DNA from 3 places in the Streptomyces sp. NPDC030021 genome. Region 1 is predicted to be linked to each of the others. Evidence: riboswitches for the same ligand, from Rfam matches in the RefSeq annotation. Region 1 holds a riboswitch; each other region holds the start of a gene.
What was found. Region 1 has a riboswitch for cyclic di-AMP ahead of ACZ4YL_RS11690 (M23 family metallopeptidase). Riboswitches for the same ligand answer to the same signal wherever they lie in the genome.
Positions count from the first base shown of each region.

Region 2: linked by a shared signal. The riboswitch ahead of ACZ4YL_RS21005 (transglycosylase family protein) and the one ahead of ACZ4YL_RS11690 (M23 family metallopeptidase) in region 1 are both predicted to bind cyclic di-AMP.
Region 3: linked by a shared signal. The riboswitch ahead of ACZ4YL_RS00910 (LysM peptidoglycan-binding domain-containing M23 family metallopeptidase) and the one ahead of ACZ4YL_RS11690 (M23 family metallopeptidase) in region 1 are both predicted to bind cyclic di-AMP.

Region 1 covers NZ_JBVIAH010000005.1:71,232-78,372, forward strand. The annotation lists gene ACZ4YL_RS11680 (M16 family metallopeptidase) at 1-881, shown strand, start outside; gene ACZ4YL_RS11685 (M16 family metallopeptidase) at 902-2,269, shown strand; cyclic di-AMP (ydaO/yuaA leader) riboswitch at 2,487-2,645, shown strand; gene ACZ4YL_RS11690 (M23 family metallopeptidase) at 2,659-3,462, shown strand; gene ACZ4YL_RS11695 (GntR family transcriptional regulator) at 3,649-4,326, shown strand; gene ACZ4YL_RS11700 (HPr family phosphocarrier protein) at 4,633-4,914, opposite strand; gene ACZ4YL_RS11705 (bifunctional acetate--CoA ligase family protein/GNAT family N-acetyltransferase) at 5,098-7,141, shown strand, end outside.
Region 2 covers NZ_JBVIAH010000010.1:81,027-88,167, reverse strand. The annotation lists gene ACZ4YL_RS21020 (globin domain-containing protein) at 1-231, opposite strand, end outside; gene ACZ4YL_RS21015 (cytochrome P450 family protein) at 362-1,675, shown strand; gene ACZ4YL_RS21010 (transglycosylase family protein) at 1,853-2,800, shown strand; cyclic di-AMP (ydaO/yuaA leader) riboswitch at 3,077-3,249, shown strand; gene ACZ4YL_RS21005 (transglycosylase family protein) at 3,253-3,972, shown strand; gene eno (phosphopyruvate hydratase) at 4,259-5,545, shown strand; gene ACZ4YL_RS20995 (FtsB family cell division protein) at 5,645-6,133, shown strand; gene ACZ4YL_RS20990 (DUF501 domain-containing protein) at 6,190-6,741, shown strand; gene ACZ4YL_RS20985 (Ppx/GppA phosphatase family protein) at 6,738-7,141, shown strand, end outside.
Region 3 covers NZ_JBVIAH010000001.1:213,196-220,336, reverse strand. The annotation lists gene ACZ4YL_RS00920 (aspartate aminotransferase family protein) at 1-375, shown strand, start outside; gene ACZ4YL_RS00915 (tyrosine-protein phosphatase) at 416-1,207, opposite strand; cyclic di-AMP (ydaO/yuaA leader) riboswitch at 1,523-1,698, shown strand; gene ACZ4YL_RS00910 (LysM peptidoglycan-binding domain-containing M23 family metallopeptidase) at 1,701-2,672, shown strand; gene ACZ4YL_RS00905 (SGNH/GDSL hydrolase family protein) at 2,836-3,621, shown strand; gene ACZ4YL_RS00900 (MBL fold metallo-hydrolase) at 3,720-4,961, shown strand; gene ACZ4YL_RS00895 (sensor histidine kinase) at 5,303-7,141, shown strand, end outside.

The DNA of each region.
Region 1 (7,141 bases):
CCCTGGCCTACCCCGAGGGCCACCCGTACCACCACACCCCGATCGGCTCCATGGCCGACCTGGACGCCGCCTCCCTGGAGGACGCGCGCACCTTCTTCCGTACGTACTACGCGCCCAACAACGCCGTGCTCTCGGTCGTCGGGGACATCGACCCCGAGCAGACGCTCGCCTGGGTCGAGAAGTACTTCGGCACCATCCCCGCGCACGACGGCAAGCAGCCGCCCCGCGACGGCTCGCTGCCCGACGTCATCGGGGAGCAGCTGCGCGAGGAGATCGTCGAGGAGGTCCCGGCGCGTGCGCTGATGGCCGCCTACCGGCTGCCGCACGACGGCACCCGTGAGTGCGACGCCGCCGACGTGGCGCTGACCATCCTGGGCGGCGGCGAGTCCTCGCTGCTGCACAACCGGCTGGTACGCCGCGACCAGAGCGCCGTCGCCGCCGGCTTCGGCATGCTGCGCCTGGCCGGGGCGCCCTCCCTGGGCTGGCTGGACGTCAAGACCTCCAGCGGGGTCGAGATCCCCGCCATCGAGGCGGCCGTGGACGAGGAGCTGGCGCGGTTCGCCGCCGAGGGCCCGACCGCCGAGGAGATGGAGCGCGCCCAGGCGCAGCTGGAGCGCGAGTGGCTGGACCGGCTGAGCACGGTGGCCGGCCGCGCCGACGAACTGTGCCGCTTCGCGGTGCTGTTCGGCGACCCGCAGCTGGCGCTGACCGCCGTCCAGCGCGTCCTCGACGTCACCGCCGAGGAGGTGCAGGCCGTGGCCGCGGCCCGACTGCGCCCGGACAACCGCGCGGTGCTCGTCTACGAGCCGCTCGCGGCCGACGAGTCCGACCAGCACGACGAGTCCGACGACTCCGACGAGAACGAGGGGGCGGAGCAGTGAGCGACACGGCAGCCGTCACGATGACCTTCCACCCGCGCCCGCAGGCCGGCGAGCCGCAGCCGTGGGCCTTCCCGGCCCCCGACCGCGGGCAGCTGTCCAACGGGCTGACCCTGCTGCGCTGCCACCGGCCGGGCCAGCAGGTCGTCGCGGTCGAGGTCAACCTCGCCGCCCCGCTCGACGCCGAGCCCGAGGGCCTGGACGGCGTGGCGACCATCATGGCGCGGGCGTTCTCCGAGGGCACCGACAAGCACTCCGCCGAGGAGTTCGCGGCCGAGCTGGAGCGCTGCGGCGCCACCCTGGACGCGCACGCCGACCACCCGGGCCTGCGGGTCTCGCTGGAGGTCCCGGCCTCCCGGCTGCCCAAGGCGCTGGGTCTGCTCGCCGAGGCGCTGCGCGCCCCCGCCTTCGCCGACGCCGAGGTCGACCGGCTGGTGCGCAACCGGCTCGACGAGATCCCGCACGAGCTGGCCAACCCGCAGCGCCGCGCCGCCAAGCAGCTCTCCAAGGAGCTCTTCCCGGCCACCCTGCGGATGTCCCGCCCGCGCCAGGGCACCGAGGAGACGGTCGCCCGGATCGACTCCGCCGCCGTGCGCGCCTTCTACGAGGCCCACGTACGCCCCGCCACCGCCACCGCGGTGGTCGTCGGCGACCTGACCGGCATCGACCTGGACGCCGTGCTCGCGGACACCCTGGGCACCTGGACGGGCAACACCGCCGCAGCCCTCCCGGTGCCGCCGGTGACCGCCGACGACACCGGCCGCGTGGTCATCGTGGACCGGCCCGGCGCGGTCCAGACGCAGCTGCTGATCGGCCGGATCGGGGCGGACCGCCACGACCGGGTGTGGGCGGCCCAGGTGCTGGGCACGTACTGCCTGGGCGGTACCCTCACCTCGCGCCTGGACAAGGTGCTGCGCGAGGAGAAGGGGTACACCTACGGCGTGCGCGCCTTCGGTCAGGTGCTGCGCTCCACCGCGGACGGCAAGGGCGCCTCGATGCTCGCCATCAGCGGCTCGGTGGACACCCCGAACACCGGACCGGCGCTGGAGGACCTCTGGAAGGTGCTGCGCACCCTCGCGGAGGGCGGTCTGACCGACGCCGAACGCGATGTCGCCGTGCAGAACCTGGTGGGCGTGGCCCCGCTGAAGTTCGAGACGGCGGCCTCGGTCGCGGGCACCCTCGCCGACCAGGTCGAGCAGGAGCTGCCGGACGACTACCAGGCGCAGTTGTACGCCCAGCTCGCCGAAACGGGCACGGTGGAGGCGACCACGGCGGTCGTCAAGGCCTTCCCCGCGGACCGGCTGGTCACCGTCCTGGTGGGCGACGCGGCGCTGATCGAGGAGCCCGTGCGGGCTCTTGGGATCGGAGAGGTCACGGTCGTCTCCAACTGACCGGCGGATGACGGCTCCTTGAGGGCCGACGGAAGGTTTCGGCAAGGGGTTCTGGTGACTTGGTCACCAGAACCCCTTTTGTCCGTTTAGTGGTGAGGTTGCTTTTATGTGGTGTGGCGTACGCAACAAAAAGCCGTGTCTGTTTGGCGATTGACTGATGATCCGCCTAGCGTCGGCCGTGCTGTCCGTCAGTTGTGCCCGCCGCACCCGCGGCACCGGGCAGCGATCGCCGAGTCCCCGTCAGGCGCGAGCCTGGGGAGCCGGGGACCCACATGAGTCCCTGGGGTGAATCGGACCCCCTCGCAAGAGGAGATCCGTAGGAGACCTTCCTGCTCCGAACCCGTCAGCTAACCCGGTAGGCGAGAAGGAAGGAAAGGATCAAACCCTTCATGGCGTTTGGCAGTCGTCCCGCTGGTACCGGTAAGCACCGTGGCTCCAGCCGTCTGAGCAAGAAGACCGCCGGCTACGCCGGTATCGCCGCGATCGCCACCACGGGTGTGGTCGGCTCCCTCGCCGCCCCGGCCTTCGCCGCGGACAACCACAGCAGCAACATCGGCCAGGACACCGGCCTGGGCGCCGTGGTCGTCGCCGAGGACCTCGCGGGCGACATCGCCGACCAGGCCGAGTCCCAGCACCGCGGCGCCGAGCAGGACGCCGTCAAGGCGCAGGCCGAGGCCGACGCGAAGCAGCGGGCCGCGGAGGCCAAGCGCCTCGCCGAGGCCAAGGCGAAGGTCGAGCGCGAGGCCGCCGAGCGCGCCGCCCGCGAGGAGGAGCGCAAGCGCCTCAACACCTTCGTCGCCCCGGTGGACGGCTCGTACGTCAGCACGCAGTACCACGCGGGCGGCGGCATGTGGTCCTCCGGCAGCCACACGGGCATCGACTTCCACGCCGCCTCCGGCACCTCGGTCCACGCCGTGGGCGTCGGCACCGTCGTCGAGGCCGGCTGGGGCGGCGCGTACGGCAACAACGTCGTCATCAAGCACAACGACGGCACCTACACCCAGTACGGGCACATGACCTCGCTGAACGTCTCCGTCGGCGAGCAGGTCACCCCGGGCCAGCAGATCGGCCTGTCGGGCTCCACCGGCAACTCCAGCGGCCCGCACCTGCACTTCGAGGCCCGCACGGGCTCGCAGTACGGCTCGGACATCGACCCGATCGCGTACCTGCGCTCGCACGGCGTCAGCGTCTGACCCCGCCTCGCGCACCGCTTCACCGAAGACCCCGGCTCCCCGAGCCGGGGTCTTTGTGTTGCGTCTTTGTGCAAATGTTTCGTATTTCTGGCCGCTCTCGGAAATTATCGTGTGTTGCAATAGAGTCGCAGTGCACGCATGTGCGTGCAATGAGGCTGGCAGTCGGAAATAGGCGGAGGTTCGGTCTTGCGTATTCCTGCGCACGCGGTATGCACAGCAATCCGCGACGACATCGTCTCCGGGGTGTTCGAGCCGGGCGGTCGGCTGACCGAGGAGGTGCTGGCCCGCCGGTACGGGGTCTCGCGCGTCCCGGTGCGCGAGGCCCTGCGGACCCTGGAGTCCGAGGGGTTCGTGACCACACGGCGCCACGCGGGGGCCTGCGTGGCCGAGCCCACCGAACAGGAGGCCGCGGACCTGCTGGAGCTCCGGATGCTCCTGGAGCCGCTGGCTGCCGCCAGAGCCGCCCGGCGGCGCACCGACGCGCACCTCAAGGTGTTGCGCGGGCTGGTCAGGCTGGGGCAGGAGCGGGCCAGGCGGGGCCAGGGCGAGGACCTGCGGTCCCTGGGCGGCTGGTTCCACGAGACGCTCGCACAGTCCTCCGGCAGCCCCGGGCTGATCGCGCTGCTCACGCAGATGCGGCACAAGATCGCGTGGATGTACGTGGTGGAGGCGCCGGCCCGGCCGGTGGAGTCCTGGGCGGAGCACGGGGCGATCGTGGACGCGGTGGCGCGCGGCGACGCCGAACGGGCGCGGGCGCTGACCGCGATCCACGCCGACCGGGCGGCGGGGGCGCACCGGCTGCGGCTCCGCCCGGCGGTGAGCACTTCGCAACCTGCCGTAAACATGTCGAGCGGCCGGCATTAACAGGAGCCGTATACAAAGGGTGGGACCGCGTGAATTCGCTGTCCGGCGGCCGGCCCTTTCCGTGTCGGGCCGATTCGCCGTGCGGGAATTCCGGCGGAGCTGAATTCTGCGTGCACCGGATTCCGGCGGGCCCTTTTCCCTGCCGGGCGGGATTTCTTCGGAGCCCGCCACCCACGGGGGCTGCGGTTCCGCGGCGCGAGCGCACCGGGCGGGCCCGCCGCGTGGCAGGGCCCCGTACGCGAACGACGAAGCCGCGGCCCCCGGATCGGGGGCCGCGGCTTCGCGCGTGAAGTCGAACCCGAAGGGTCAGACGGTCTCGGGGAGCTCCTCGAGACCCTCGGCGACCAGCTTCGCGAGGCGGTCGAGCGCGGCGTCCGCACCCTCGGCCTCGGAGGCGAGGACGATCTCCTCGCCGCCCTGGGCGCCCAGGCCCAGGACCGCCAGCATGGAGGCGGCGTTGACGGGGTCGCCGCCGGACTTCGCGATGGTCACCGGGACGCCGGAAGCGGTCGTCGCACGGACGAAGATCGAGGCGGGACGAGCGTGCAGGCCCTCGGCCCAGCCGACGTTGACGCGGCGCTCTGCCATGGTGATGCCCTTCAGGTTCTTACGGTTGTCTAGACCAGTCTCTCACGACGTCCGGAATGCTCGGACCTTCCTCCGGCCTGAATTTTCCGCCGTTCGACCTTCCCCAGCTTGCACTGATTCGTCCCGTACTGTCTCAGCGCCGCGCGAGCGCTCCACGGCCTGATCCGGCCGTAAGGTGGGCCCATGACCATCGAGTCGGACCCCTCGTACCCGGCCCACTGGGAAGCCGATGTCGTCCTGCGCGACGGCGGCACCGCCCGGATCAGGCCCATCACCACCGAGGACGCGGACCGGCTCGTCAGCTTCTACGAGCAGGTCTCGGACGAGTCGAAGTACTACCGGTTCTTCGCCCCCTACCCCCGGCTCTCCGACCGCGACGTGCACCGCTTCACGCACCACGACTACGTGGACCGGGTCGGGCTCGCCGCGACCATCGGCGGGGAGTTCATCGGCACCGTCCGCTACGACCGCATCGGCGCCGACGGACGGCCCGCCTCCGGACCCGCCGACGAGGCCGAGGTCGCCTTCCTCGTCCAGGACGCCCACCAGGGCCGCGGGGTCGCCTCAGCCCTCCTCGAACACATCGGCGCGGTGGCCCGCGAGCGCGACATCCGGCGGTTCGCCGCCGAGGTGCTGCCCGCCAACACCAAGATGATCAAAGTCTTCACGGACGCCGGCTACCAGCAGAAGCGCAGCTTCGAGGACGGCTCCGTCCACCTCACCCTCGACCTCGAACCCACCGCCGAGTCCCTCGCCGTGCAGCGCGCCCGCGAACAGCGTGCCGAGGCCCACTCGGTGCAGCGGCTGCTGGCCCCCGGCTCGGTGGCCGTCGTCGGAGTCAGCCGCTCCGGTGCGGGCGTGGGCGCGGCCGCACTGCGCAACCTGCGCGACAGCGGCTTCCACGGCCACCTCTACGCCGTCAACGAGGCCGTCACCCGCGACCTCCTCGACGGCGTGCGGGCCTACCGCACCATCGAGGCCATCGGCGCCCCGGTCGACCTCGCGGTGATCGCGGTCCCGGCCGACCGGGTCCCCGACGCGGTGGCCGCCTGCGGCGAGCACGGGGTGCAGGGGCTCGTCGTCCTGTCCGCCGGATACGGGGAGAGCGGCCCGGCCGGACTCGCCCGCCAGCGCGAACTGGTGCGGCAGGTGCGCTCGTACGGGATGCGGCTGATCGGGCCGAACGCCTACGGGGTGATCAACACCGCGCCGGAGGTGGAACTCAACGCCTCCCTGACCCCCGCGCCGATGCCCACCCGCGGCCGGATCGGCCTGTTCACGCAGTCCGGGGCGATCGGGATCGCCCTGCTCTCGGCCCTGCTCCGGCGCGGCGAGGGCCTGTCCTCCTTCGTCTCCGCGGGCAACCGCGCCGACGTGTCCGGGAACGACATCCTCCAGTACTGGTACGACGACGAGGCGACCGACGTCGCCCTGCTCTACCTCGAAACCCTGGGCAACCCGCGGAAGTTCACCCGGCTCGCCCGCCGGACGGCGGCTGTCAAGCCGGTGGTCGTCGCCAAGGGCGGCCGGCACAGCCCGGCCGGGCACGTCGTCCCCGACACCCGGCTGCCGGAGGCCACCGTCTCCGCCCTGCTGCGCCAGGCCGGCGTCATCCGCGTCGACACGGTCACCGAGCTGGTGGACGTCGGCCTCCTGCTGGCGGCGCAGCCGCTGCCCGCCGGGCCCCGGATCGCAATCTTCGGCAACTCCGAATCCCTCGGGATCCTCACCTACGACGCCTGCCTCACCCAGGGCCTGCGGCCGCTGCCGCCGCTGGACCTGACGACGGCGGCCGCGCCGGCGGACTTCCGCGCCGCCCTGACCGACGCGCTCCGCTCCGAGGACTGCGACGCGGTGGTGGTCACGGCCATCCCCTGGGTGAGCGAGGACGCTCCCGCGGACGACCTGGCCGGTGCCCTGCGCGAAGCCGTGGCCGAGTACCCGGGCAAGCCGGTCGCGGTCGTGCACGTCGAGCTCGGCGAGCTCGTCGAGGCCCTGTCCGCCGTGCGCGGTGTCCCGCACTCCGCCCCGGCCCGGAGCTGGGGCCCCGTGGCGGACCCGGAGAACCGCGGACCGGCCGGGCCGCCGGCCGCCGCCGGCGACAGCATCCCCAGCTACCCCGCCGCCGAACGCGCGGTCAAGGCCGTCGCCGAAGCCGTCCGGTACGGGCAGTGGCGCCGGGCCACCGCCGACGACGACGGGCGGGTCCCCGAGTACGAGGACATCG
Region 2 (7,141 bases), on a different contig from region 1:
CTTGCGGTGGTCGCGTCCCAGGTCGCGCAGGTAGGGGCCGAGGGTCTCGTCGTCGAGGTGGGCGATCACGTGGGTGAGCGCGGCGAAGAGCCGGTCCCGCTGGCGTTCCATGTCGTGGAGGGAGGCCGGGAAGAGGGCGCGGACTCCGGGGTTGTGCCAGAAGAGGTGGGTGTAGAAGAACTTGACGGCGTGCTCGGCCCGTCTCTCCACCACCGCGAAACTGCTTTTCAAGATCCTGACATCCACAAAACCGAAAGTAGGAATGCCGGAGAAGTTCAGGTCAAGGGTTGGCCGATCTACGGACAGCCGCGACGAACCACTCATATCGGGTGGGGGTTCGGAGCCGGGATACGGTCATCAGGTGCAAGAGCAGACCTCCGGAACCCCCGCCGAAACCCCCGCGGACACTCCCGCCGACACCCCTTCCGCCGAGGGCCCCACCCTCTTCGACTGGGAGTTCGCGACCGACCCCTACCCGGCCTACGCCTGGCTGCGCGAGCACTCCCCGGTGCACCGCACCAAGCTGCCCAGCGGGGTCGAGGCATGGCTCGTCACCCGGTACGCCGACGCCCGTCAGGCCCTCGCCGACCAGCGGCTCAGCAAGAATCCGGCGCACCACGCGGAGCCCGCGCACGCCAAGGGCAAGACCGGGATCCCGGGGGAGCGCAAGGCGGAGCTGATGACGCACCTGCTCAACATCGACCCGCCGGACCACACCCGGCTGCGGCGGCTGGTGTCGAAGGCCTTCACCCCGCGCAGGGTCGCCGAGTTCGCCCCGCGGGTACAGGCGCTCACCGACCACCTGATCGACGGGTTCGCGGGGAAAGGTGAGGCTGATCTCATTCACGAGTTCGCCTTCCCGCTCCCCATCTACGCCATCTGCGAGATGCTCGGGGTACCGCGCGAGGACCAGGACGACTTCCGTGACTGGGCCGGCATGATGATCCGCCACGGTGGCGGTCCGCGCGGCGGGGTCGCCCGGTCGGTCAAGCAGATGCGGACCTACCTCGGCGAACTCATTCACCGTAAAAGGGATGATCTGGGTGACGACCTGATCTCCGACCTGATCCGGGCGAGTGATCACGGGGACCATCTGACGGAGGGCGAGGCCACCGCCATGGCCTTCATCCTGCTTTTCGCCGGTTTCGAGACCACCGTGAACCTCATCGGCAACGGGGTCCACTCCCTCTTCATGAACCCCGGGCAGCGCGAGCGCCTCCAGCTCTCCCTCGCCGCCGGGGAGAGCGGACTGCTGGCCACCGGGGTCGAGGAACTGCTGCGCTACGACGGCCCGGTGGAGCTGGCGACCTGGCGGTTCGCCACCGAGCCGCTGACCCTCGGCGGCAAGCGGATCGAGGCCGGCGATCCGGTCCTGGTCGTCCTCGCGGCCGCCGACCGGGATCCGGAGCGCTTCGCCGACCCGGACACCCTCGACCTCTCCCGGACCGACAACCAGCACCTCGGGTACGGGCACGGCATCCACTACTGCGTGGGTGCTCCGCTCGCCCGGCTCGAAGGACAGACCGCACTGGCGACTTTGCTGACGCGTCTGCCTGATCTGGAACTCGCCGTTCCACCCCAAGACCTGCGCTGGCGCGGGGGGTTGATCATGCGAGGGCTACGTACTCTTCCCGTCCGATTCGCGGCTCAAAACACTTGCGCGGAAGCTGATTAAAAGTCAGATCCAGCTTGAACTTGTGACAATCGTTCGAAGGCCGCTAGGTTCTGCCGTTACCCCGCTGTTATATGCGAAAGGTGATCCCTCATGCTCTCCGGGAACGGCCGTCACAGACGCCCCCGCCAGGTCCCCGCGCTGGTTGTCACAGCCGGAGTCACTGGCTCTGCGCTGGCCATGCCGCTGTTGGCGGCCACCAGCGCCACCGCCGCCGACACCTCCACGTGGGACAAGGTCGCCGAGTGCGAGAGCGGCGGCTCGTGGAGCGCGAACTTCGGCAGCGGCACCTACGGCGGACTCCAGTTCACCCAGGAGGAGTGGCAGAGCGCCGGCGGGCTCGACTTCGCCGAGCGCCCCGACCTGGCGAGCCGTTCCCAGCAGATCGCCGTGGCCGAGCGGGTGCTGGGCTCGACGGGACCGCAGGCGTGGCCGCTGTGCGCGGCCTCGGCCGGCCTGGTCCGGGAGAGCCCCGCCGCACAGGTGGACCCCGGTCTGCCCGGCGGCCAGGGCCCACTCGCCCCCGCGCCGTCCCGCCCGGACGACGCCGTTCCGTCCACCAGGGGCGGCAAGCCGTCCACGGACTACGGGTCCCCGACCCCGGCCCCGGCTCCGAGCCCGTCCAGCACTCCGTTCCTGATTCCCGACGCGCCGTCCATCGGACTGCCCGTCATGCCCGCGCCGGACATCCCGACGACGCCCCCGGCCGACCCGACGGCTCCGGCCGTGCCGGGCGGTCCGACCGGCACGCCGACCCCCGTCGACCCGACGGCGCCGACGCTGCCGGTGGACCCGACCGCGCCCACCACCTCGCCCGTCACGCCGGGACTGCCCCCGGTCGACCCGACGGCCCCCGCGGCCCCGGAGGTCCCGCAGACCACCGGTACCACTCCTGTCCAGGGCAATGGCAAGCACCGCGGTGCGCCGGAGGCCGTGCCGACGGCCCCCTCTGATGCCGCGTCGGACCCCACCTACACGGTCCAGGCGGGCGACAGCCTGGCGACCATCGCGGTTGCCAAGGGCGTAAAGGGGGGCTGGAACGGTCTCTACCAGGCCAATGAGAAGGTCATCGGTGAGGACGCCGACCTCATCAAGCCCGGTCAGAACCTGGATCTAACCGTGCAATAAGGACAGTTCAGCTACCCGGAAAGAGTCGAATGTCGGATTTCTGTAAGTGAGACATGTGTCTCTTCCGGTCAACTGGCGTGTCCCGCCCCGGGGCTTCCGCAAACCCCGCCCTCACCTGCGCAAACGCCCCTGTGGGGAGCGCAAGTAGGGGCCGTTTCTCCCCGATGTTCCTCGTTGAACATCGGGGAGGGACCTGTCTACCTTCTGAATCGCTCGCCACCGCGAGCTCCTTCGACCGCATCGCCGAATCCTGCCGGCGGACGGGGGGAACAGTCGTCGCGTCAAGCGCCGAAGGCAGGAGCGGGGGAACCAAGGTAGGTGCCGGGAGCGGCCGTTGAGAGACGGTCACGCCACCGGCTTGGGGTTAAGACGTGCGCTAGGTCGCACGGCCGGGCAACTCACTCGCCCGAACCCGACAGCTCACCTCGTAGGCGTCGGTGAGGAGAAACTCCATGCTGCTTTCCGGCAAGGGCAAGCACCGTCGCGGTACTGCAATCGAGCGGTCTGTCCGGATCGTCACGCTCGCCGGTGTCGCCGGTGTGGCCGTGGCCGCCCCCCTGATGGCCGCGGGCACCGCCAGCGCCGCCACCACGTCCGAGTGGGACAAGGTCGCGCAGTGCGAGTCCGGTGGCAACTGGGCCATCAACACGGGCAACGGCTACTACGGCGGTCTGCAGTTCTCGCCCTCCACGTGGGCCGGGTTCGGTGGCAAGTCGTACGCCGCGCAGGCCAACCAGGCCTCCAAGTCGCAGCAGATAGCCGTCGCCGAGAAGGTCCTCAAGAGCCAGGGCAAGGGCGCCTGGCCGTCCTGCGGCAAGGGCCTGTCGAACTCCGCCTACACCGGTGGCGGCTCCGAGACCCCGGCGTCGTCGAAGCCGCAGTCCAAGCCGCAGCCGAAGCCGAAGGCCGAGAAGCCGAAGACCGAGACCAAGGCCGCGCCGAAGCAGACCAAGCGTCCCGAGGCTCCGACCACCCGCTCCGAGCGTGCCGAGGCGCCGGCCGCGCCGAAGACCGGCAACGGCTCGTACGAGGTCAAGCCGGGCGACACCCTGGGCACCATCGCCGAGGCCAACGGCGTCAAGGGCGGCTGGGAGAAGCTCTTCGAGCTGAACAAGGACATCGTCTCGGACGCCGACCTGATCTTCCCGGGCCAGAAGCTGAAGCTCAGCTGAACACTGCGGCAGAAGCCGCAGAAACCTGTACACGGCGTCAGCTGACCCCGTGCAGGATTTCCACCGCCCGGCGCGTGCCCCACGCGCCGGGCGGTGCTGCGTGCGGCCCCCGAAGGCCGGTGATCAAGCGACCTATGTCCCGGAAGAGGGGTATTCGGTCCCTTTTTCGTCCCAGGGTCCGGGCGGTCGGGCGGCCCAGTGCCCGGAGCCGGTTAGGCTCTAGGCGGCAAGGCCATCCCACGGCCTGACACGCCACCGCACACTCAGCGTCACATCCCAGAAGGAGATGCTCGTGCCGTCCATCGACGTCGTCGTAGCCCGGGAAATCCTGGACTCCCGAGGCAACCCCACGGTCGAGGTCGAGGTGGGCCTCGACGATGGCAGCACCGGCCGTGCTGCAGTTCCGTCCGGCGCCTCCACCGGTGCATTCGAGGCCATCGAGCTCCGTGACGGTGACCCCAACCGTTACTTCGGCAAGGGTGTCGAGAAGGCCGTCCTCGCCGTCATCGAGCAGATCGGCCCGGAGCTCGTCGGCTACGACGCCACCGAGCAGCGTCTGATCGACCAGGCCATGTTCGACCTGGACGCCACCGACAACAAGGGCTCGCTCGGCGCCAACGCCATCCTCGGCGTGTCCCTGGCCGTCGCGCACGCCGCGTCCGAGGCCTCGGACCTTCCGCTCTTCCGCTACCTCGGCGGTCCGAACGCGCACCTGCTGCCCGTTCCGATGATGAACATCCTCAACGGTGGGTCGCACGCCGACTCCAACGTGGACATCCAGGAGTTCATGATCGCCCCCATCGGCGCGGAGTCCTTCTCCGAGGCGCTGCGTTGGGGTGCCGAGGTCTACCACACCCTCAAGAAGGTCCTGCACACCAAGGGCCTCTCCACCGGCCTGGGCGACGAGGGCGGCTTCGCCCCGAACCTGGAGTCCAACCGCGCCGCGCTCGACCTCATCATCGAGGCCATCAAGCAGGCCGGCTACACCCCGGGCACGGACATCGCGCTCGCGCTCGACGTCGCCGCGTCCGAGTTCTACAAGGACGGCCAGTACGAGTTCGAGGGCAAGTCCCGCTCGGCCGCCGAGATGACCGACTACTACGCCGAGCTCGTCGCGGCGTACCCGCTCGTCTCCATCGAGGACCCGCTGTACGAGGACGACTGGGACGGCTGGAAGACCATCACCGACCGCCTCGGCGCGAAGGTCCAGATCGTCGGTGACGACCTGTTCGTCACCAACCCGGAGCGTCTGGCCCGCGGTATCGAGGAGGGCTCCGCGAACGCCCTGCTCGTGAAGGTGAACCAGATCGGTTCGCTGACCGAGACCCTGGACGCCGTCGAGATGGCCCAGCGCAACGGCTTCAAGTGCATGATGTCCCACCGCTCCGGTGAGACCGAGGACGTCACCATCGCCGACCTCGCCGTCGCCGTGAACTGCGGCCAGATCAAGACCGGCGCCCCGGCCCGCTCGGACCGTGTCGCCAAGTACAACCAGCTGCTGCGCATCGAGGAGATCCTCGACGACGCCGCGGTGTACGCGGGCCGCAGCGCCTTCCCGCGCTTCAAGGGCTAATCACCCCCCTGAGGGGCTGGCCTCCGTACGTCCCCGCACTCGGTCCCGTACCGTGTGCGGGGACGTATTGCGTAGTGCGTACCTAGGGGAGGCGGACCAATGGCCGGGAACCGGGACCGGTTCTCCACCTTCTCCACCGCGACCAGGCTCAAGCAGCTCGGCGAGCGGACCGCCGCCCACGTCTACCGGTCGCAGTCGCGGCGTCAGGTCCGCCGCAGCCGGCTCACCGGCCGCGCCGCGCTCCTGGTGCTCGTCCTCTGTACGCTGGTCGTCGCCCTCGCGTATCCGATGCGCCAGTACGTCTCCCAGCGCTCGGAGATCGCGAAGCAGCAGCGGGCCGCCGCGGCCGCGCGGGACCGCATGGAGCGGCTCCGCGACGAGAAGGCCCGCTGGCAGGACGACGCCTACGCGGAGCAGCAGGCGCGCAAGCACCTGCACTTCCTGCGCCCGGGGGAGATCGGCTACATCATGAGCGACCCCGGGGCCCAGCCCCCGCAGCCGCACGGGACCGGCCACGCCGGCTCCGACCGCCCCTGGTACTCCAACGTCTGGGACGGCGTCGACAAGGCCGACCGCCCCGGCGAGTGATCCGTACCGCCGTACCGCAGCACCCATCCACGAGAACGAAGAGACTTCCTCCAGGCATGCAGACGCCCCCGCCCCAGACCGACCGGACCGAGCCGACCGACGCGGACATCGAGGCGTTCGAGCAGCAGCTCGGCCGCCCGCCGCGCGGGCTGCGCGCCATCGCGCACCGCTGCCCCTGCGGGCAGCCGGACGTGGTGGAGACCGCCCCGCGGCTCCCCGACGGCACCCCCTTCCCGACGCTGTACTACCTGACGTGCCCGCGCGCGGCCTCCGCGATCGGCACGCTGGAGGCCAACGGCGTGATGAAGGAGATGCAGGCCCGGCTCGCCGAGGACAAGGAACTGGCCGCCGCCTACCAGGCCGCCCACGAGGACTACATCCAGCGGCGCGACGCCATCGAGGTGCTCCAGGGCTTCCCGAGCGCCGGCGGCATGCCGGACCGGGTGAAGTGCCTGCACGTGCTGGTCGGTCACTCCCTGGCCGCCGGCCCCGGGGTGAACCCGTTCGGCGACGAGGCCCTCGCCATGCTGCCGGAGTGGTGGGCCAAGGGTGCCTGCGTCGTCCCGTGCGGGGAGAAGAAGACGGACGACAAGGAGCCGGGGGCGTGACCCGCGTCGCCGCCGTCGACTGCGGTACGAACTCCATCCGGCTGCTCGTGGCGGACTGCGACCCGGCCACCGGCGAGCTGACCGAGCTGGACCGCCGGATGACCATCGTCCGGCTCGGCCAGGGCGTGGACCGGACCGGGCGCCTGGCCCCGGAGGCGCTGGAGCGCACCTTCGCCGCCTGCCGCGAGTACGCGGGGGTCATCAAGGAGTTCGGCGCGGAGCGGGTGCGCTTCGTGGCGACCTCCGCCTCCCGGGACGCCGAGAACCGGGCGGACTTCGTCCGGGGCGTCCTGGACATCCTGGGGGTCGAGCCCGAGGTGATCTCCGGTGACCAGGAGGCGGAGTTCTCCTTCACCGGCGCCACCAAGGAGCTCACGGCGCACGAACACCTGGAGCGCCC
Region 3 (7,141 bases), on a different contig from region 1:
CGGCTCGCCGCACTGGTGGACGAGTACGAGCTGCTGCACGAGGTGCGGGGGCGCGGGCTGATGATCGGCATCGAGTTCGGCCGGCCGTCCTCGCTGGGCCTGCGCAGCCGGTGGACCATGCTGCAGGCGGCCCGCAAGGGGCTCTTCGCGCAGATGGTCGTGGTGCCGCTGCTGCAGAAGCACCGGATCCTCACCCAGGTCTCCGGGGACCATCTGGAGGTGATCAAGCTGATCCCGCCGCTGATCGTGGACGAGGCGGACGTGGACCGGTTCGTCGGGGCCTTCCGTGAGGTCATGGACGAGGCGCACGGCGGGTCCGGGCTGATCTGGGACTTCGGCCGGACGCTGGTGAAGCAGGCCGTCGCCACGCGCTGACGGCCCGCCCACCCCGTGGGGGAACCGGCCCCCGCCCCGGTCAGGCGAGGAGCCGGTCCCGCAGCCGGTCGAGGGTCTCGGGCGTCAGCCCGAGGCCCTCCGCCAGGTAGCGGTCCACCCCGCCCCAGATCTCGTCGATGGTGTCGAAGGCGGCCACCAGGTACTCGGCGCGGGCGTCGAAGAGCGGCGCGAGCAGCTCCATCACCTCGGGTGAGCGGGCGCCCTCCGACTCGTCGGTGCGGCGCACGCGGTAGCGGCGGTGCGGGGCGTTCGACTCCAGGTAGTCCGCCACGATCGCCTCGCGCTCGACGCCCAGCGCGAGCAGGGTGACGGCGATCGACAGGCCGGCCCGGTCCTTGCCGGCCGCGCAGTGCATCAGCGCGGGGACGCTGTCCTCGGCGAGGGCGTGCACGACCCGGCTGTGCTCGGCGGTGCGCTGCCGGATGATCCCGCGGTACGAGTGCGACATCCGGGCCGCCGCCTTACCGTCGCCCAGGAGCTCGCGCAGCTGGACGAGGTCGCCGTCGCGGACCAGGCGCCAGAACTCCCGTCCGTCGGCCGGGTCGGAGAGCGGGATGTTGACGTTCCGCACGCCCGGCAGCTCGACGTCCGGCCCCTCCAGCGCGTGGTCGGCGACATTGCGGAAGTCGAAGATGGTGTGGAGGCCGAGCGAGGCGAGGAACTCTGCGTCGCTTTCGGTGGCATGCGCGAGATGTCCGCTTCGGAACAGTCGTCCCGTCCTGACCGTTCGGCCGCCAGAAGTCGGCAATCCGCCCACATCGCGGAAATTGCGCACTCCGGACAGCTCCGGCTCCTGTATCTGCTGGGTCAAAGCAACTCCTCCACCACGTCGTGGGCCCTCTGTCCGAATTACACTACTTGGCGCCAACTTGCCATATCCGGAGGCGAGATCAGACACGTCCCCGTGAGCCAGATCATACGGTGACCGTGAGTGCCTGATCGCTAAAGGCGAATGGCCCCGTCGGGGCGGCTGTTGGCGGTGCGGAATGGACGGAGGGTGACGGTAATTCCGTCGGTCCCTCATGCCTGTTATTCCGTCAGGGAATTCACGGCTTGTTCCGTGCCGCCGCAAGGGATTACCTTCGCGATCGATCCGGGTGGACCGCCAAATCCTGCCGCCTCCCGGAAACCGCATCCGACCTATTCGCGCGGCAGGAGCGGGGGAACCAGGTAAGCCGCCGGCCCGGAGATCTTTTCTCCGGGATGGCTCGGGGTGAAGCGGTGCATGTCCCGTACATGTACGGCCGGACATCTCCAGTCCGAACCCGACAGCTCACCTCGCAGGCGCCGGAGAGGAATTCGTCATGCCTGCAAAGGGTAAGCACCGCCGTCCCAAGTCCCTTTCCCTCTCCCGCGGTTTCGCCGTCGCCGGAACCGGTGGCGCGGCCCTCGCACTGCCGCTGATCGGTGCCGCCGGCTCCCACGCGGCCGTCGCCCCGGCCGCCGCGACCGCGGTGACCCCCGCGGTGGCGTCGCAGGCCCCCGTCGCTCTGCAGGCGGCACCCGCCGCCGCCGTGCAGGCCGCGCCGGCCGTCTACACCGTCGTGCCGGGCGACTACCTCTCGAAGATCGCTGCCGAGCGCCACCTGTCCGGCGGCTGGGAGCAGCTGTACGCCGACAACCGGGAGGCCGTCGGTGGCAACCCGTCGCTGATCCACCCGGGCCTGAAGCTGCACCTCGGCGGTCCCGCCGAGGCGGCTCCGGCCGAGGCGGAGGCCGAGGCCGCCCCGGCCCCCGAGGCCGACGCGGAGCCGGCAGCGCAGGCCGCGCCGAAGCCGGTCCGCAAGCAGGCCGAGCAGGCCGCCCCGGTGCAGCGGGAAGCCGCCGCCGAGTCCCAGGCCGAGGCCCCCGCCGCCGCGCCGCAGTCGGCCGCCGGCTTCGTGGCCCCGGTCAGCGGCGGAATCTCCACCCAGTACAAGGTCGCCGGCAGCATGTGGTCCTCCGGCTACCACACCGGCGTCGACTTCATCGCGAGCTCCGGCACCACCGTCAAGGCCGTCGGCGCGGGCACCGTGGTCTCCGCCGGCTGGAGCGGCTCGTACGGCAACGAGATCGTCATCCGGCACGCGGACGGCAAGTACTCCCAGTACGCCCACCTGTCCCAGCTCTCCGTCTCCTCCGGCCAGAGCGTCACCGCCGGCCAGGCCATCGGACTCTCCGGCTCCACCGGCAACTCGACCGGCCCCCACCTCCACTTCGAGATCCGCACGACCCCGTCCTACGGCTCGGACATGGACCCGATCGCCTACCTCCGTTCCAAGGGTGCGAGCCTCTGACGGCACCCGCCGCCGGAGCACCGACACGCGTGAGGCCGGGACCCGAGGGGGGTCCCGGCCTCACGTGTACTTATTCCTTATCCCCTGCGTGGTAGAGATCACGGCCCGTCAACCCCTCATTACGTTGGCGTAGGTTGGTTACGGGAGTGAAGGATGGGTTCTCGTGGCAGCGACGACGACGAAACTCAAGACCATCGGCTCGTACGCGGCGATCGGGGACAGCTTCACCGAGGGCGTGGGGGACCCGGGACCCGGGGATTCTTTTCTCGGCTGGGCGGACCGGCTCGCCGTGCTCCTGGCCGATCAGCGCGAAGAGCATGACTTCCGGTATGCGAATCTGGCGGTGCGGGGGAAGCTCCTCGACCAGATCGTGGCCGACCAGCTTCCGAGAGCCAAGGCCCTCGCACCGGACCTGGTGACCTTCTGTGCGGGCGGCAACGACATCATCCGGCCCGGCACCGACCCGGACGACGTGGCGGAGCGGTTCGAGGCGGCCGTGGCCGACCTCACCGGGTCCGTGGGCCAGGTCATGATCACCACGGGCTTCGACACCCGCGGCGTACCGGTGCTCAAGCACCTCCGCGGCAAGGTGGCGACGTACAGCGCGCACGTCCGTGCCATCGCCGACCGCTACGACTGCCCGGTGCTCGACCTCTGGTCGCTGAAGTCCGTACAGGACCGGCGGGCCTGGGACACGGACCGGCTGCACCTCTCGCCCGAGGGACACACGCGGGTCGCGCTGCGCGCCGCGCAGGTGCTCGGGCTGGACGTGCCGGCCGACCCCGACCAGCCGTGGCCCCCGCAGCGGCCGCGCGGCTCGGTGGACGTGACCCGGGACAACATCCAGTGGGCGCGCGACCACCTCGCGCCGTGGATCGGCCGGCGGCTGCGCGGGGAGTCCTCCGGGGACCACGTGGAGGCGAAGCGGCCGGACCTGCTGCCGCTGTAGCGGGCGCGGGAGCCGGAAGCGGAATCCTTCGGGGCCGGTGTGCGTTGGGATGGTCGTAGAGCGACGACCATCCTGACCCCACCCTCCCTGGAGGCGCTTTGACCGGCTCCCGTCCCCTGCGTCCGCGGCTGCGTGCCCTGCGGCCCGAAGCCTTCGGTGCGGACCCGTCCGGTGCCCGGCTGGAGCGGATCCAGCGCTCGCCGAACTTCGCCGACGGCGTCTTCCAGAACCCGGTCGGGGCCCGGAACAGGCCCTCGGGGTCGATGGCCGAGTTCGCCAAGATCTACTTCCACCGGGAGCAGCGGGTGCGGCGCAGCCCCGCCGCGCCGATCCCGGTCCACCCGACGACCCTCGCGGACCTGGCGAAGCCGCCCGTGAGCGGCCTGCGGCTGACCTGGATGGGGCACTCCAGCGTGCTCGCGGAGATCGACGGGCGCCGCGTGCTGTTCGATCCGGTGTGGGGCGAGCGGTGCTCCCCCTTCCCCTTCGCCGGTCCCAAGCGGCTGCACCCGGTACCGGTCCCGCTGGCCTCGCTGGGCACGGTCGACGTCGTGGTCATCTCGCACGACCACTACGACCACCTCGACCTGCCGACGATCAAGGCGCTGGCCGGTACGGACACGGTCTTCGCCGTCCCGCTGGGCGTCGGCGCACACCTGGAGCGCTGGGGCGTACCGGCCGACCGGCTGCGGGAGCTGGACTGGAACGAGAGCACCAAGATCGCCGGTCTCTCGCTCACGGCCACCCCCGCCCGGCACTTCTGCGGCCGCGGCCTGCGCAACCAGCAGCACACCCTGTGGGCGTCCTGGGTCGTCGCGGGCGACGAGCACCGGATCTACCACAGCGGTGACACCGGCTACTTCCCGGGCTTCGGGGAGATCGGCGCCGAGCACGGGCCCTTCGACGCCACCATGATCCAGATCGGTGCCTACTCGGAGTACTGGCCCGACATCCACATGACGCCCGAGGAGGGCATGCGTGCCCACCTCGACCTGCAAGGCGGCACCCCTCACGGGACGATGCTGCCGATCCACTGGGGCACCTTCAACCTGGCCCTGCACCCGTGGGACGAGCCGGGCGAAGGCACGCTGACCGCATCGAAGAACGCGGACGCCGCCATCGCGCTCCCCATCCCGGGACAGCCCTTCGAGCCCGGCTCGGCGGACGCACCCACCGCACCGTGGTGGCGGCCCTTCGTCGGCGGAAAGGCGGCGGGCGGCCCTGTCGACGGCCGCTCGTCCGTGCCGCCGCTCGGGGCGGGCGGAGCGGCGGCGACAGCTGCCCGGGTGGCGTCGGCGGCCGCCGACGGCCAGGGGAAGCCGGAGTCCGTCGGCTCGTAACGCACGGCACCGGGGCAGGAAGGGGCCGTTCCGGCAGATCCGGGCGGCCGACAGCCCGCGAAAGGCCCCCGGGGGACGTACGGAGCCCCGCGCGAGCCGTGGTGGCGCCGACGGCCGGCCGGTGCGCCCGGCCGCCGTGGGGCGCCGCCGGGGCGGGCCACAGGGCCCGACCGGCGCATTCGGGCTGCTGTGCGAGCGCTCCACCGGGAGCGGGAAGCACCCCGGCGAAGTTCGCCAACTGGCGCTCCGGGGTGCTGCGATGGGGTCTAGCGTGGGTATTCGGTGATCAACACCGGGCCCCGGGAACGCTGGGGGCCGGGCCCCACGTACCGAGGACGCAGATGTCCGGACTCCGCGCCGCCCGCCATGCCCCGTCGAGACACGCCGTCACCGGTCCCGGCCGGCAGATACGCCCTCAGCTGGTGCGCGCCGCCGTACTGCCCACACTCGCCGCCGGGCTCAGCGGCGCGGCCGCGGTGATCTTCACCCTCCAGCTCGGCGGGGGAGCCGGCGACCGCGACGCCCGGCTGTGGCCGGTGCTCACCGGTTGCGCCCTCCTCGTGGTCGGCGCCCTCGCCGCGGCCCTGCTCGGCGCCCAGCGCGCCGCCAAGGCCGTACGGGACCGGTGCGAGGCGCTGCGCCGCTCCAGCGTGCGCGGCCGGGGCGAGCTGCGCACGGCCGCCGACCGGCTGGAACGGGGCGAGACCGCGCCCCGCCCGGTGCGCGGTGGGCCGAGCTCGCCGCTGTCCGGCGGGGATCCGGCCGGGGTGGACGAGTTCTGGCTGCTCTCGCAGGAGCTGCGGGGCGCCCGCGAAGAGGCGCACACGACCCTCCTGCGGCTGGCCGGACCGGCCGCCCCGACCGACAGCGAGCGCAAGGTCGAGGTCTTCGTCAACCTCGCGCGCCGGCTCCAGTCCCTCGTGCACCGCGAGATCTCGCTGCTGGACGATCTGGAGGACACGGTCGAGGACCCGGACCTGCTCAAGGAGCTCTTCCACGTCGACCACCTCGCCACCCGCATCCGCCGGCACGCCGAGAACCTCGCCGTCCTGGGCGGCGCCGCGTCCCGCCGCCAGTGGACCAGGCCCATCGACCTGAGCGAGGTGCTCCGCTCCTCGGTCGCGGAGGTCGAGCAGTACACCCGGGTCAAGGTCGTGCCCCCGGCCGGCGGCAGCGTCCGCGGGCACGCCGTCGCGGACGTGGTGCACCTGCTGGCCGAACTCGTCGAGAACGCCACGGTCTTCTCCGCCCCCGACACCGATGTGGTGCTGCGCGCCGAACGGGTCACCGCCGGGATCGCGGTCGAGGTGGAGGACCGGGGACTCGGCATGCCGGCCGAGGAGCAGCACCGGATGAACGCCCTGCTCGGCGACCCCGACCAGATCAGCGTCCGGCACCTGCTGGCGGACGGCCGGATCGGCCTGTTCGTGGTGTCGGCGCTGGCCCGTCGGCACGGGATCGCCGTCGAGCTCAAGTCCAACATCTACGGCGGTGTGCTCGCCGTGCTGGTGCTGCCGCAGGAGCTGCTGGGCGCGGAGGCGCCCACCGCGGCCGACGCGGCGGGCGGTTCGCGGGCCACCTCGTGGGGGACCGGTCAAGGGTCGGCGATGCCGCCGCTGGAGCCGGTGCGGATGCCCCTGCCGACGCCCCTGCCGGAGGCCTGGCAGGCCTCCGGCGGCCCGGGCGCCGCAGCCCCGCACGACCCCGAGCCGCACCCCGCACCGGCTCCCGCACCCGGACCCGGACCCGGACCCGCTCCCGGACCCGCTCCCGGATCCGCTCCCGGACCCGCACCCGGACCCGCACCCGGACCCGCCTCCCCGTCCGCCCCCGCACCCGGACCCGCACCCGCCTCCCCGTCCGCCCCCGTGCCCGTGGCGGGCACCGGCACCCGGCCGGGTCCGGGAGCCGCGACCCCGTCGGAACCCGCGCCCCAGCCCGTGCCCCGGCCCCGGACGGAGCCCCGGCCCCAGCCCCGTCCCGCACCCCTGCCCTCGCCCCGGTCCGGGGCACCGGACGCGCCGGGTGCCGTGGCCTGGTCGGCGCCCGCGACCGATCCCCGGGTCGGGCCCGCGCCGGGTTCGCCGGCCGGAGCGGTGGCCTGGTCGGCGCCCGCGCCCGAAACGGCGCCGGCGGCCGATCCCGTACCCGGCGCGCCCGCCACGGGCGACCGGCCACGG